DNA from 2 places in the Kitasatospora sp. NPDC001132 genome. Region 1 is predicted to be linked to the other one. Evidence: riboswitches for the same ligand, from Rfam matches in the RefSeq annotation. Region 1 holds a riboswitch; the other holds the start of a gene.
The links. A riboswitch is a leader RNA that binds a small molecule or an ion and turns the genes downstream of it on or off. The one in region 1 is predicted to bind glycine.
Positions count from the first base shown of each region.

Region 2: it holds a riboswitch for glycine, as region 1 does, so the genes downstream of both, gcvT (glycine cleavage system aminomethyltransferase GcvT) here and gcvP (aminomethyl-transferring glycine dehydrogenase) in region 1, are expected to answer to the same signal.

Region 1 is NZ_JBSFKF010000014.1:171,673-177,427, reverse strand. It holds gene ACWDBE_RS20850 (MFS transporter) at 1-856, opposite strand, end outside; gene ACWDBE_RS20845 (PRC and DUF2382 domain-containing protein) at 1,035-2,186, opposite strand; glycine riboswitch at 2,412-2,515, shown strand; glycine riboswitch at 2,517-2,649, shown strand; gene gcvP (aminomethyl-transferring glycine dehydrogenase) at 2,753-5,653, shown strand.
Region 2 is NZ_JBSFKF010000004.1:12,569-18,323, reverse strand. It holds gene ACWDBE_RS07000 (L-serine ammonia-lyase) at 1-325, opposite strand, end outside; gene glyA (serine hydroxymethyltransferase) at 496-1,776, opposite strand; gene gcvH (glycine cleavage system protein GcvH) at 1,855-2,229, opposite strand; gene gcvT (glycine cleavage system aminomethyltransferase GcvT) at 2,330-3,451, opposite strand; glycine riboswitch at 3,682-3,783, opposite strand; gene ACWDBE_RS06980 (enhanced serine sensitivity protein SseB C-terminal domain-containing protein) at 4,053-4,856, shown strand; gene ACWDBE_RS06975 (enhanced serine sensitivity protein SseB C-terminal domain-containing protein) at 4,974-5,755, shown strand, end outside.

The sequences.
Region 1 (5,755 bases):
TGCCGAAGCCGATGAGCAGGCCGGCCACGTTGGTGAAGGCGACGGCCGGACGGGCCATCATCTTCATGTCCACCAGGGGGTGCGCGACCTTGGTCTCGATGATCCCCCAGACCAGGGCGACCACGGCGGCGACGGCGAAGAGGCCGAGCGTCTTGTTGGAGGTCCAGCCCCAGTGGTTGCCCTGGCTGACCGCGACCAGCAGCGCGGAGAGCCAGCCGGCCAGGGTGAGGGCGCCCAGCGGGTCGGCGCCGCCCTCCTTGTCGGTGACCGGGTCGGTCGGCACGCGGAAGGCGACCAGGGCGACGGCGATCAGGCCGAAGACCAGGCCCATCCAGAAGATCGACTTGTAGTCCCAGTGCTCCAGCAGGAGACCGGTGGCGACCAGGCCGAGGCCGGAGCCGACGCCCATCGAGGCGCTGATGGCGGCGACGCCGCCGGTCACCTTCTGCTTGGGCAGCTCGTCACGGACGATGCTGATCGCCAGCGGCAGGACACCGCCGCCGGCGCCCTGGAGGACACGGGCGACGACCAGCCAGGTGAAGGAGTGGGTGCTGACCGCCAGCGCCGAACCGGCGACCAGGCCGGCCAGCGAGATCAGCAGCATCGGCTTGCGGCCCCGGAGGTCGCCGAAACGGCCCAGGAGGGGAGTCAGCACGGCTGCGGAGAGCAGGTTGGCGGTCATCAGCCAGGTGATGCTGGAGGCGGAGACGTTCAGTTCCTTGGCCAGCGAGGGCAGGATCGGGACGACCGCGGTCTGCACCACGCTGAACGACAGCATCGCCAGGATGAGGGCCGGCAGGACCCGGGCGCTGCTCTGCTTCTCGGCCGCGGTGGTGGGCTGTGGTGCCTCACTCACGGTTGCTTCCTCCCGTACATAGTGAATGAACTGAAGTAATCCTGCAAGGAGATACTTCAGAGTGTCAAATATCGAGCGGTTAAGCTTTGGCAAAGTCGAAGGGTCGGGTGCGCGACAAGGGCCCCGGACGGTGTCCGGGGCCCTTGCTGGTGGGGGCCGGTCGGGCTGGTGGGGGCGGTCAGGCGAGTGGGCGTGCTGGGGCCGGGCGGGGCGCGTCGGGAGTGAGGGTGGACGGCGGGGTGTGGGGGGTCGTGGTGTCGTGGACCTCGACGTGCTCGCGGCGGAGTTCCTCCCGGATCACCTCCTCGGTCGTGTACCGCTCGACGACCAGGCGGATCCGCTCGACGGGCGCGAGGTACTTGCGGGCCACCGCGCGTTCCTCACGGAGAGTGACCTCCTCGACGGTCTCGGCGATCTCCTTGTCGGTGAGCGTGGCGCGCTCGGCCTCGCTGATCGGCGTCCGCTCGACCCGGACGCGCTCGCGGACCACCGGAACGCGGCGCTCGACCTGTTCGGTCGTCACGTACTTGCGCAGCTTCGCGGTGCCGAGGACGCGCCACTCGGTGGTGACGTCCAGCCGCTCCTCGCGGCAGGTGATCTCGACCGGGCTGCTCGGGGCGGCCGTGGGGGTGCCCGAATGCGCGGTGGCGGTCCTGGTGGCCGCCGCCGGGGCGGGCGTGGGGGCGGGGGCGGGGGCGGGCTGCGACTGCTTCGGTTCCGTGGGGGGCGCGGTGGGGGCGGGCGCCGCCGCCGGCGGGGTGGTGGCCGCGGGGGTGCCGGGGATCCGGGTGTCGGCCTCCGGGGCGGTCCTGGTGCTGGCGGGGGTGACGGGCGCGGCGGCGGCAGCGGGGGTCCTCGCCGGGGCGTGCCCGGGGGAGCGCTCGGAGCTGTGGAAGGTGAGCGGCTTGGCGGGGGCCGCGGCGGTCGTCGTGGCGGCGGCAGTGGCCGCCGTGGTGCCGAAGTCGAGGTCGGGCTGCTTGGTCCGGTTCCCGTTCTCGCCGTTCGGACGGCTGTCCATCGGGGTGTCGAGCCCGTAGTAGCGGTAGAGCTGCAGCTCCTGGGCGGGGGACAGGTGCTGGCCGACGCCGAAGTCCGGTGACTCCTTCACCAGCGACTTGTCGTACGGCACCCGCAGTTCGTCGCCCGCGAACTCGCTGGTGGTCAGCGGGACGAAGGCGTCCCGGCCGAAGATGCCGGTCCGGACCGCGGCCCACTCGGGCCGGCCGGTGGCGTCGTCCAGGTAGACCTCGTCGACCGTGCCGATCTTGTCTCCGTTGCGGTCGACGGCCTTGTGACCGATGAGGTCCCGGGGGTCGATGTCGGTCTGCACTTCTTTCCTCCCGCGCGGTGGGCCTGCGGAACTCCCGCAGCAGGGCGGCCGGAGCACCTGTCACGTCCGCCACTTCACACCAAATGCCATGAATCGGACGGGCGCGAGCGGGGTGCGCCGGACGGGGGCGCGCGATCGACCGTCCGGGGGACGCGCGTAGACCTCGAGTGACCCGACGCACCCGTGATCGGGCGGCCTCCCGCTGGTACCCTGGGCGGCGACCGCAGAGCCCGCTCGGGAGAGTCTCCGACAACGAAAACCGCTGGTCGGGGCGCCGAAGGAGCAACTCCTCCCCGGAATCTCTCAGGCATCCGTACCGTGTGGGGTAGGTCACTCTGGAAAGCAGGGCAGGAGCGTCGGCACGGAAGCCGGCGATCACCACCCTCACCGACGGTGCAAGCCGGCGGAGCGCCCACAGCGCCCCGTGCGGGTGAAGCTCTCAGGTCCCGATGACAGAGGGGGAGGCCTGTCGGGTCCGCCCGCCCAGGCTTGTCCGCCGCCCGCAGCGGCGAGGCCGGCCGGCGTGCGTACCCCCGCCGGTCCGTGACCAGGAGGCCTCGACCACCATGAACGCCCAGCCGAACGCGGGACGCCCCACCGGCGCCTCGACCCTCACCGAGCTTGAGCTGGCCAGTCCCTTCGAGAACCGCCACATCGGCCCCGACGCCGCCGCGCAGGAGAAGATGCTGGCGTCCGTCGGCTACGGCTCGCTGGACGAGCTCGCCGCCACCGCGGTGCCCGAGGCGATCCGTTCCATCACCGCCCTGGACCTGCCCGCGGGCCGGACCGAGGCCCAGGTCCTCGCCGAGCTGCGCGAGCTGGCCGGCCGCAACCAGGTGCTCCAGCCGATGATCGGCCTGGGCTACTACGGCACCTTCACCCCGCCGGTGATCCTGCGCAACGTCATGGAGAACCCGGCCTGGTACACCGCCTACACCCCGTACCAGCCGGAGATCTCGCAGGGCCGCCTGGAGGCGCTGCTCAACTTCCAGACCCTGGTCTCCGACCTGACCGGCCTGTCGACCTCCGGCGCCTCGCTGCTGGACGAGGGCACCGCGGCCGCCGAGGCGATGGCGCTCGCCCGCCGCGTCACCAAGGTCAAGGGCGGTGTCTTCCTGGTCGACGCCGAGACCCTGCCGCAGACCCTCGCGGTGATCAACACCCGCGCCGTGCCGACCGGTGTCGAGGTCGTCGTCGCCGACCTGTCCGAGGGCATCCCCGCCGAGATCGCCGAGCGCGGCGTCTTCGGCGTGCTGCTCCAGTACCCGGGTGCCACCGGTGTGGTTCGCGACCTCGCCCCGGTGATCGAGCAGGCGCACGGCCTGGGCGCGATCGTCGCCGTCGCCGCCGACCTGCTGGCGCTGACCCTGCTCAAGTCCCCGGGCTCGCTGGGCGCCGACATCGCCTGCGGCACCACGCAGCGCTTCGGCGTGCCGATGGGCTTCGGCGGCCCGCACGCCGGCTACCTGTCGGTGCGTACCGAGTACGCCCGCTCGCTGCCCGGCCGCCTGGTCGGCGTCTCCGTCGACGCCGACGGCAACCGCGCCTACCGCCTGGCGCTGCAGACCCGCGAGCAGCACATCCGCCGCGAGAAGGCCACCAGCAACATCTGCACCGCCCAGGTGCTGCTCGCCGTGATGGCCTCGATGTACGCCGTCTACCACGGCCCGGACGGCCTGGCCGACATCGCCCGCCGCACCCACCGCTACGCCGCCGCCCTCGCCGAGGGCCTGCGGGCCGGCGGCGTCGAGCTGCTGCACGGCGAGTTCTTCGACACCGTCACCGCCGTCGTCCCGGGCCGCGCCGCCGAGATCGCCGCCGCCGCCCGCGCCAACGGCATCAACGTGTACCAGGACGGCGAGGACCGGATCTCCGTCTCCACCGACGAGACCACCACCCGCGAGCACCTGGCCGGCGTCTGGGCCGCGTTCGGCGTTCCCGCCGGCGAGGTCGCCGAGGGCGCCGAGACGCTGCCCGCCGCGCTGCTGCGCGAGGACGAGTACCTGACCCACCCGGTCTTCCACAGCCACCGCTCGGAGACCGCCATGCTGCGCTACCTGCGCCGCCTGTCGGACCGGGACTACGCGCTGGACCGCGGCATGATCCCGCTGGGCTCCTGCACCATGAAGCTCAACGCGACCACCGAGATGGAGGCGGTGACCTGGCCGGAGTTCGGCCAGCTGCACCCCTTCGCGCCGATCGACCAGGCCCAGGGCTTCCTGACCCTGATCCGCCAGCTGGAGCAGCAGCTGGTCGAGGTGACCGGCTACGACGCCGTGTCGATCCAGCCGAACGCGGGTTCCCAGGGCGAGTTCGCCGGTCTGCTGGCCGTGCGCGCCTACCACCACGCCAACGGCGACACCCAGCGCGACGTCTGCCTGATCCCGTCCTCGGCGCACGGCACCAACGCGGCCTCCGCGGTGATGGCCGGCATGCGCGTGGTCGTGGTGAAGACCCTGGCCGACGGCGACGTGGACGTCGAGGACCTGAAGGCCAAGATCGAGCAGCACCGCGACAACCTCGCCGTGCTGATGGTCACCTACCCGTCCACCCACGGCGTGTACGAGACCCAGATCACCGACATCTGCGCCCTGGTGCACGAGGCCGGCGGCCAGGTCTACGTGGACGGCGCCAATCTGAACGCCCTGGTCGGCCTGGCCAAGCCGGGCAAGTTCGGCGCGGACGTCTCGCACCTGAACCTGCACAAGACCTTCTGCATCCCGCACGGCGGCGGCGGCCCGGGCGTCGGCCCGGTCGCGGTGCGCGCCCACCTGGCGCCGTACCTGCCGAACCACCCGCTGCAGGCGGAGGCCGGCCCGGCCACCGGCGTCGGCCCGGTCTCGGCCGCGCCGTGGGGCTCGGCGGCCATCCTGCCGATCTCCTGGGCGTACGTCCGGCTTATGGGCGGCGAGGGCCTCAAGCACGCGACCCAGGTCGCGGTGCTGAACGCCAACTACATCGCCAAGCGTCTGGCGCCGCACTTCCCGGTGCTCTACACCGGCCCGGGCGGGCTGGTCGCGCACGAGTGCATCATCGACCTGCGTCCGCTGACCAAGGAGACGGGCGTGACGGTGGACGACATCGCCAAGCGCCTGATCGACTACGGCTTCCACGCGCCGACGATGTCCTTCCCGGTGGCCGGCACGCTGATGATCGAGCCGACCGAGTCCGAGGACCTGCACGAGATCGACCGGTTCTGCGACGCGATGATCACCATCCGCGCCGAGATCGACAAGGTCGGCTCGGGCGAGTGGGCGGCCGACGACAACCCGCTGCGCAACGCCCCGCACACCGCCGCCACGCTGGCCGGCGACTGGGCGCACGGCTACTCGCGGCAGGAGGCCGTCTTCCCGGCGGGCGTGAACCCGGCGGACAAGTACTGGCCGCCGGTCAGCCGGATCGACGGCGCGTACGGCGACCGCAACCTGGTCTGCTCCTGCCCGCCGCTGGACGAGTACGGCGTCTGACCGGACCGGGCCCGCAGGCCCGATCGGACGGCAGGGCCCCGGCGGAGTCTTCCGCCGGGGCCCTGCCCGTTTCGCCGGCCGAGTCGGCGGCTGCCCCCGCCG
Region 2 (5,755 bases), on a different contig from region 1:
GGTCGAAGTCGATGGTGTGCTCGCCGAGCAGGCTGATCCGCTTCTCGGCGATGATCCGCTCGACGTCCTTGTCGGCCTGGTCGACGTCGACGGTGCGGGGCGAGGCGTTCTCCAGGCCCAGCAGGACGGCCTTCGGGGTGCCGTGGCCGTGGCCGGTGGCGCCGAGCGAGCCGTACAGTTCGGCGCGCACGCCGGTGACCCCGTCCAGCAGGCCTTCGGAGCGCAGTCGGCGGGCGAACATCCGGGCGGCGCGCATCGGGCCCACGGTGTGGGAGCTCGACGGGCCGATGCCGATGGAGAAGAGGTCGAAGACGCTGATGGCCACGGGGGACGTCCTTGTCTGGTCTCGTGGAAGGACTTGCAGGCAGGGGAGGGCTGACACGGGACGGGGCACCGCACGCACTGTCCAGTGTGCGCGGTGCCCCGGGGTCCCCAGGTACGCCGGCGGGGTGAGGCCGGTCACCTGATCCTGAGCCCGACCGGGCCCCGGAAGGACTACTCCTGGTTGGCCAGGTTGGGGTACAGCGGGTACTTGTCGGCCAGGGCGGTGACCCGGGCCTTGAGGGCGGCGGCGACGGTCTCGTCGAAGGCGGGCTTGAGCGCCTCGGCGATGATGTCGGCGACCTCGCGGAAGTCCTCGGCCTGGAAGCCGCGGGTGGCCAGGGCCGGGGTGCCGATGCGCAGGCCCGAGGTGACCATCGGCGGGCGCGGGTCGTTCGGGATCGCGTTGCGGTTGACGGTGATGCCGACCTCGTGCAGCCGGTCCTCGGCCTGCTGGCCGTCGAGCTGGCTGTTGCGCAGGTCGACCAGGACCAGGTGGACGTCGGTGCCGCCGGACAGCACGCTGGCGCCGGCCTCGGCCACGTCGGCCTGGAGCAGGCGCTCGGCGAGGATGCGGGCGCCGTCCAGGGTGCGCTGCTGGCGCTCCTTGAACTCCTCCGAGGCCGCGATCTTGAAGGCGACCGCCTTGCCGGCGATCACGTGCTCCAGCGGGCCGCCCTGCTGGCCGGGGAAGACCGCGGAGTTGATCTTCTTGGCGAGCTCGGCCTTGGACAGGATGACGCCGCCGCGCGGGCCGCCCAGGGTCTTGTGGGTGGTGGTGGTGACCACGTCCGCGTACGGCACCGGGTTCGGGTGCAGCCCGGCGGCCACCAGGCCGGCGAAGTGCGCCATGTCCACCATGAGCAGCGCGCCGACCTCGTCGGCGATCCGGCGGAACGCGGCGAAGTCGAGCTGGCGCGGGTAGGCCGACCAGCCGGCGATGATCAGCTTCGGCTGGTGCTCCTTGGCGAGGCGCTCGACCTCGGCCATGTCGACCTGGCCGGTCTTCTCGTCCACGTGGTACGCGGCCACGTTGTAGAGCTTGCCGGAGAAGTTGATCTTCATGCCGTGGGTCAGGTGGCCACCGTGGGCCAGGCTCAGGCCCAGGATGGTGTCGCCCGGCTGGATCAGCGCGAACATCGCGGCGGCGTTGGCCTGCGCGCCCGAGTGCGGCTGGACGTTGGCGTGCTCGGCGCCGAACAGGGCCTTGATGCGGTCGATCGCGATCTGCTCGACCACGTCGACGTGCTCGCAGCCGCCGTAGTAGCGGCGGCCGGGGTAGCCCTCCGCGTACTTGTTGGTGAGGACCGAACCCTGCGCCTCCATGACCGCCACCGGGGCGAAGTTCTCGGAGGCGATCATCTCCAGGGTGGTCTGCTGGCGGTGCAGCTCGGCGTCGACCGCGGCGGCGATCTCCGGGTCGAGGGCGTGCAGGGACTGGTTGAGAACCGTCATGGTGTGGTCTTCCCGGTGGAGGAGAGCGGAGGGACGGTGGGGGCGGGCCGGCGAGCGGCCCGCCCGGTCACGGGCTGGTCAGCCGCCGATGAAGGCGGTGTACTCGTCCGCGCTGAGCAGCGTGTCGGTGGCCTCGACGCGCACCTTGAACAGCCAGGCGCTCCCGAACGGGTCCGCGTTCACGGAGGCCGGGTCGTCGATGACGTCCTGGTTGATCTCGGTGACCTCGCCGGTCGCCGGGGAGAACAGGTCGCTGACCGACTTGGTGGACTCCAGCTCGCCGCAGGTCTCACCGGCGGTCACGGTGTCGCCGACCGCGGGCAGCTGCACGTAGACGATGTCACCGAGCGCGGTGGCGGCGTGCTCGGTGATGCCGACCGTGGAGACACCGTCCTCGGCGGCCGTCAGCCACTCGTGCTCCTTGGTGTACTGCAGGTGCTGGGGGTTGCTCATGGCGTCATTCTCCAGGATGGGAAGCGGGCACGACGAAGCGGGCCGCCGCGCGGACGGCTGCGACGTGCGTGTATGGGAAAAACGGGGGCGGGACGAAGGCTCAGCGGGCGCGCTTGTAGAACGGCAGCGCCACGACCTGGACGGGCTCGTGCTTGCCGCGGACGTCCACCGCGACGGTGGTGCCGGGCTCCGCGTGGGCGGCGTCGACGTAGGCCATCGCGATCGGCCGGCCGAGCGTCGGGGACGGCGCGCCGGAGGTGATCCGGCCGATCGGCTCGCCCTCGGTGGAGACCACGGTGTACTCGGCGCGCGGCACCCGCTTGCCCTCGGAGACCAGGCCGACCAGCTTCTTCGGCGGGTTGGTCTCGGCCGCGGCGGCGGCCTGCTCCAGCGCCTTGCGGCCGATGAAGGCGCCCTCGTTGGTGGTCTTGTCGAAGCGGACGACCCGGCCCAGGCCGGCGTCGAACGGGGTCAGGTCGGTGGACAGCTCGTGCCCGTACAGCGGCATGCCGGCCTCCAGGCGCAGCGTGTCGCGGCAGGACAGGCCGCACGGGATCAGGCCGTGGCCCTCGCCGGCGGCGGTCAGCGCCTGCCAGACGGGCTCGGCGTCGACCGGGTGGCAGAAGATCTCGAAGCCGTCCTCGCCGGTGTAGCCGGTGCGGGCGAGCAGCACGTCGCGGCCGGCCACCTGGGCCGGGAGGATCGCGTAGTACTTCAGGCCGGGCAGGTCGGCGTCGGTGGTCTTCGCCAGGATGCCGGTGGCCTCCGGGCCCTGGACGGCGATCAGAGCGTAGGTGTCGCGGTCGTCGGTGACGACGGCGTCGAAGCCCTTGGCGCGGGCGATCAGCTCGTCGAGGACCAGCTGGGCGTTCGAGGCGTTGGCGACGACCAGGAAGGCGTCCTCGCGCAGGCGGTAGACGATCAGGTCGTCCAGGATGCCGCCGTCCTCGGCGCAGATCATGGTGTAGCGGGCGCGCAGCACGCCGAGCGCGGAGACGAAGCCGACCAGCGCGTGGTCCAGCATCTCGCCGGCCTGCGGGCCGGTGACGGTGATCTCGCCCATGTGCGAGAGGTCGAACAGGCCGGCCTTGGTGCGGACGGCGAGGTGCTCCTCGCGCTCGCTGCCGTAGCGCAGCGGCATGTCCCAGCCGGCGAAGTCGGTCATGGTCGCGCCGAGGGCGCGGTGCAGCGCGTCGAGCGCGGTCAGGCGGAGGGACGACATGGCCAGGAACTCCTCGGTCGGGGCACTCAGGGGTGCACGCACCGGATCGGACCCGCTCGGGGGCCGACCCTGCGCGCGGGCATGCGGCGGCGTGGGTCTCCCCATCTGTCGTCGAACCTGAGAGCTTCACCGCCCCGCCGCCCGCAGCCGTTTCCAGCTTGGGGGACAGCATGGCGGCTTGCACCGTGGGTGGGCGTACGACAGGGCCGTGCGCCGCTTTCCAGATGTGCCTAACCCGTGCGGTAGGGGTGCCTGAGAGATTCCGGGGAGGACTTGCTCCTTCGGCGCCGGCTGTGCCTGAGCGGCACTCCGGGCTCTCCCGCGCGGGTTCGAGCGGCCGGTGTGGAGTTGTAGGGGCCCGCGGCGCATGCCGTCGGACGGGCACATCATGGCACGTCCCGGGCGACGAGGGGAGGGGGGACCCGGTCACACCGCGCGGTATCCGGACACGGGCCCCGGACGGCACCCGGACGCGAGGCCGGGCCGGGCCCCGGACGGCACCCGAACACGAGCCCTAAAGAGGAAGGCCCCGGGGCCCTAGACTGCTGCGCGTCGGCGCAGCAGTGGGCGGCCGACCGGCAGAGGGCGGAATCGGCGGCGCATGGGGTACCCGGTGGAGCAGCAGCAGGGGTGGGGCGGACCGGAGGAGGCGCCGGCGGGCGGCTCCTGGCCGGCCAACGAGCTGGAGCAGGTGCTGACCGCGGCCCTGGGGGACCCGGGCGCGACGCCGCGGGTGATCGAGGTGCTGGCGCGCAGCCAGGTGTGGGTGCCGCTGCCGGCCGGGGCCGACCCGCAGGGGCAGTCGCTGGACCTGCCGACCATCGAGCTGGGCGGCGACCCGTACGTGCCGGTGTTCTCCTCGCAGGAGGTGTTCCTCCAGCAGGCGCCGGGGATGGCCTTCGCGATCGCACCGGTGTGGGAGTTCGCCCGCGGGCTGCCGCTGGGCCTGGGCATCGCGGTGAACCCGGAGGCGGCGGTGGGCATCCCGGTGCCGCCGCAGGGGGTCGCCGAGCTGCGCCGCGGTCCGCGCGCGGACCGCTGGGAGGGCGCCGGCGACGCGTCGGAGCCGACCGGCGGGCGGGTGGCGCTGCGCGAGCCGGTGCCGGGCGAGGACCCGGAGCACTTCCTGGCCGCCTGCCGGAGCGAACTGTCGGCGCTGCCCGGGGTGCTGACCGCCCGCAGGGCGCTGGCCAGCATCGAGGGCGAGCCGACCGTGATGTTCGTGGGCGTCCAGCTGGACCCGGCGGCACCGGCCGATCCGGCCGCGGTGAACGAGGCACTCGGGCGAGCCCTGGGAACCGCGCCGCTGCCCGGCGGCGTCCACCTCGTACTGCTCGACCTCGCCGACGACCCGGTGGTCGAGTGGCTGCTCACCCGGGTGCAGCCGTTCTACGCGCGGGTCTGAGCGGGGTCCGTATCAAAGGCACGTCGCCGTGGCGGTGGCCGGTGCCGCGCCATAGGGTGCGTGCAGACGGCCGACGGGTCGGCGGGTTGAGGGAAAGAGGCGCGGCGAGGTGGGCGCATGAGTGCGGGAACGGGAGCGGGCGGTGTGCCGGGGCCCTGGGGCCAGGCACCGGCCGGGCGCCCGGGAGCTGATCCCGGCGCGTTGGAGCGCGCCCTGCGCGATGTCGCGCCGGAGCGCTACGACGCGTACGAGCGGCTGCTGCACGCGCTGGCGGACGGCCAGGTCTGGATGCTGCTGTGGCACGGCACGCCGGGCAGCCCGGACGCCCAGTACGGGAACATGGAGATCAGCGGCCACGGCTACGCGCCGGCCGTCACCTCGTCCGAGCAGCTGACCGCCTCCGGCTGGGCGCGGGCCCACGAGGTGGTCTCGGGCCGGGAGATCGCGGCCTCGCTGTACCGCACCCGCTGGGGCCTGTGGCTCAACCCGCACGCGCCCGGCGGCGGCGTCGGGGTGCCCTGGGCGGACCTCCGGCGGATCGCCGCGGGCCTGGACCGGCTGCCGGCGGGACCGTTGAAGCTGAGCGAGCCGCAGCTGAACGCCCAGCCGTTCTTCGCACTGCTGGAGCGGCAGGCCGTCGAGGTGCGTCCGGTGCGGGCGCTGCGCCGGGCCTGGGTGCAGCCCGCGGTGGGGGAGCCGTACCTGGCCATCGGCCTTGACCTGTACGAGAGTTCGCCGCCGGCCGTGGAGGCGGTGCGGGCGCTGATGCAGCGCGCGATCGCGGTGGCCCCCGAGGGGCTCGCGGTGTCCACGGTGGCGATGTCGGATGAGTACGACCCGGTGGCGCTGTGGATGCGCGCCAACGCGCGGCCGTTCTTCGACCGGGAGGCGGGGCGCCC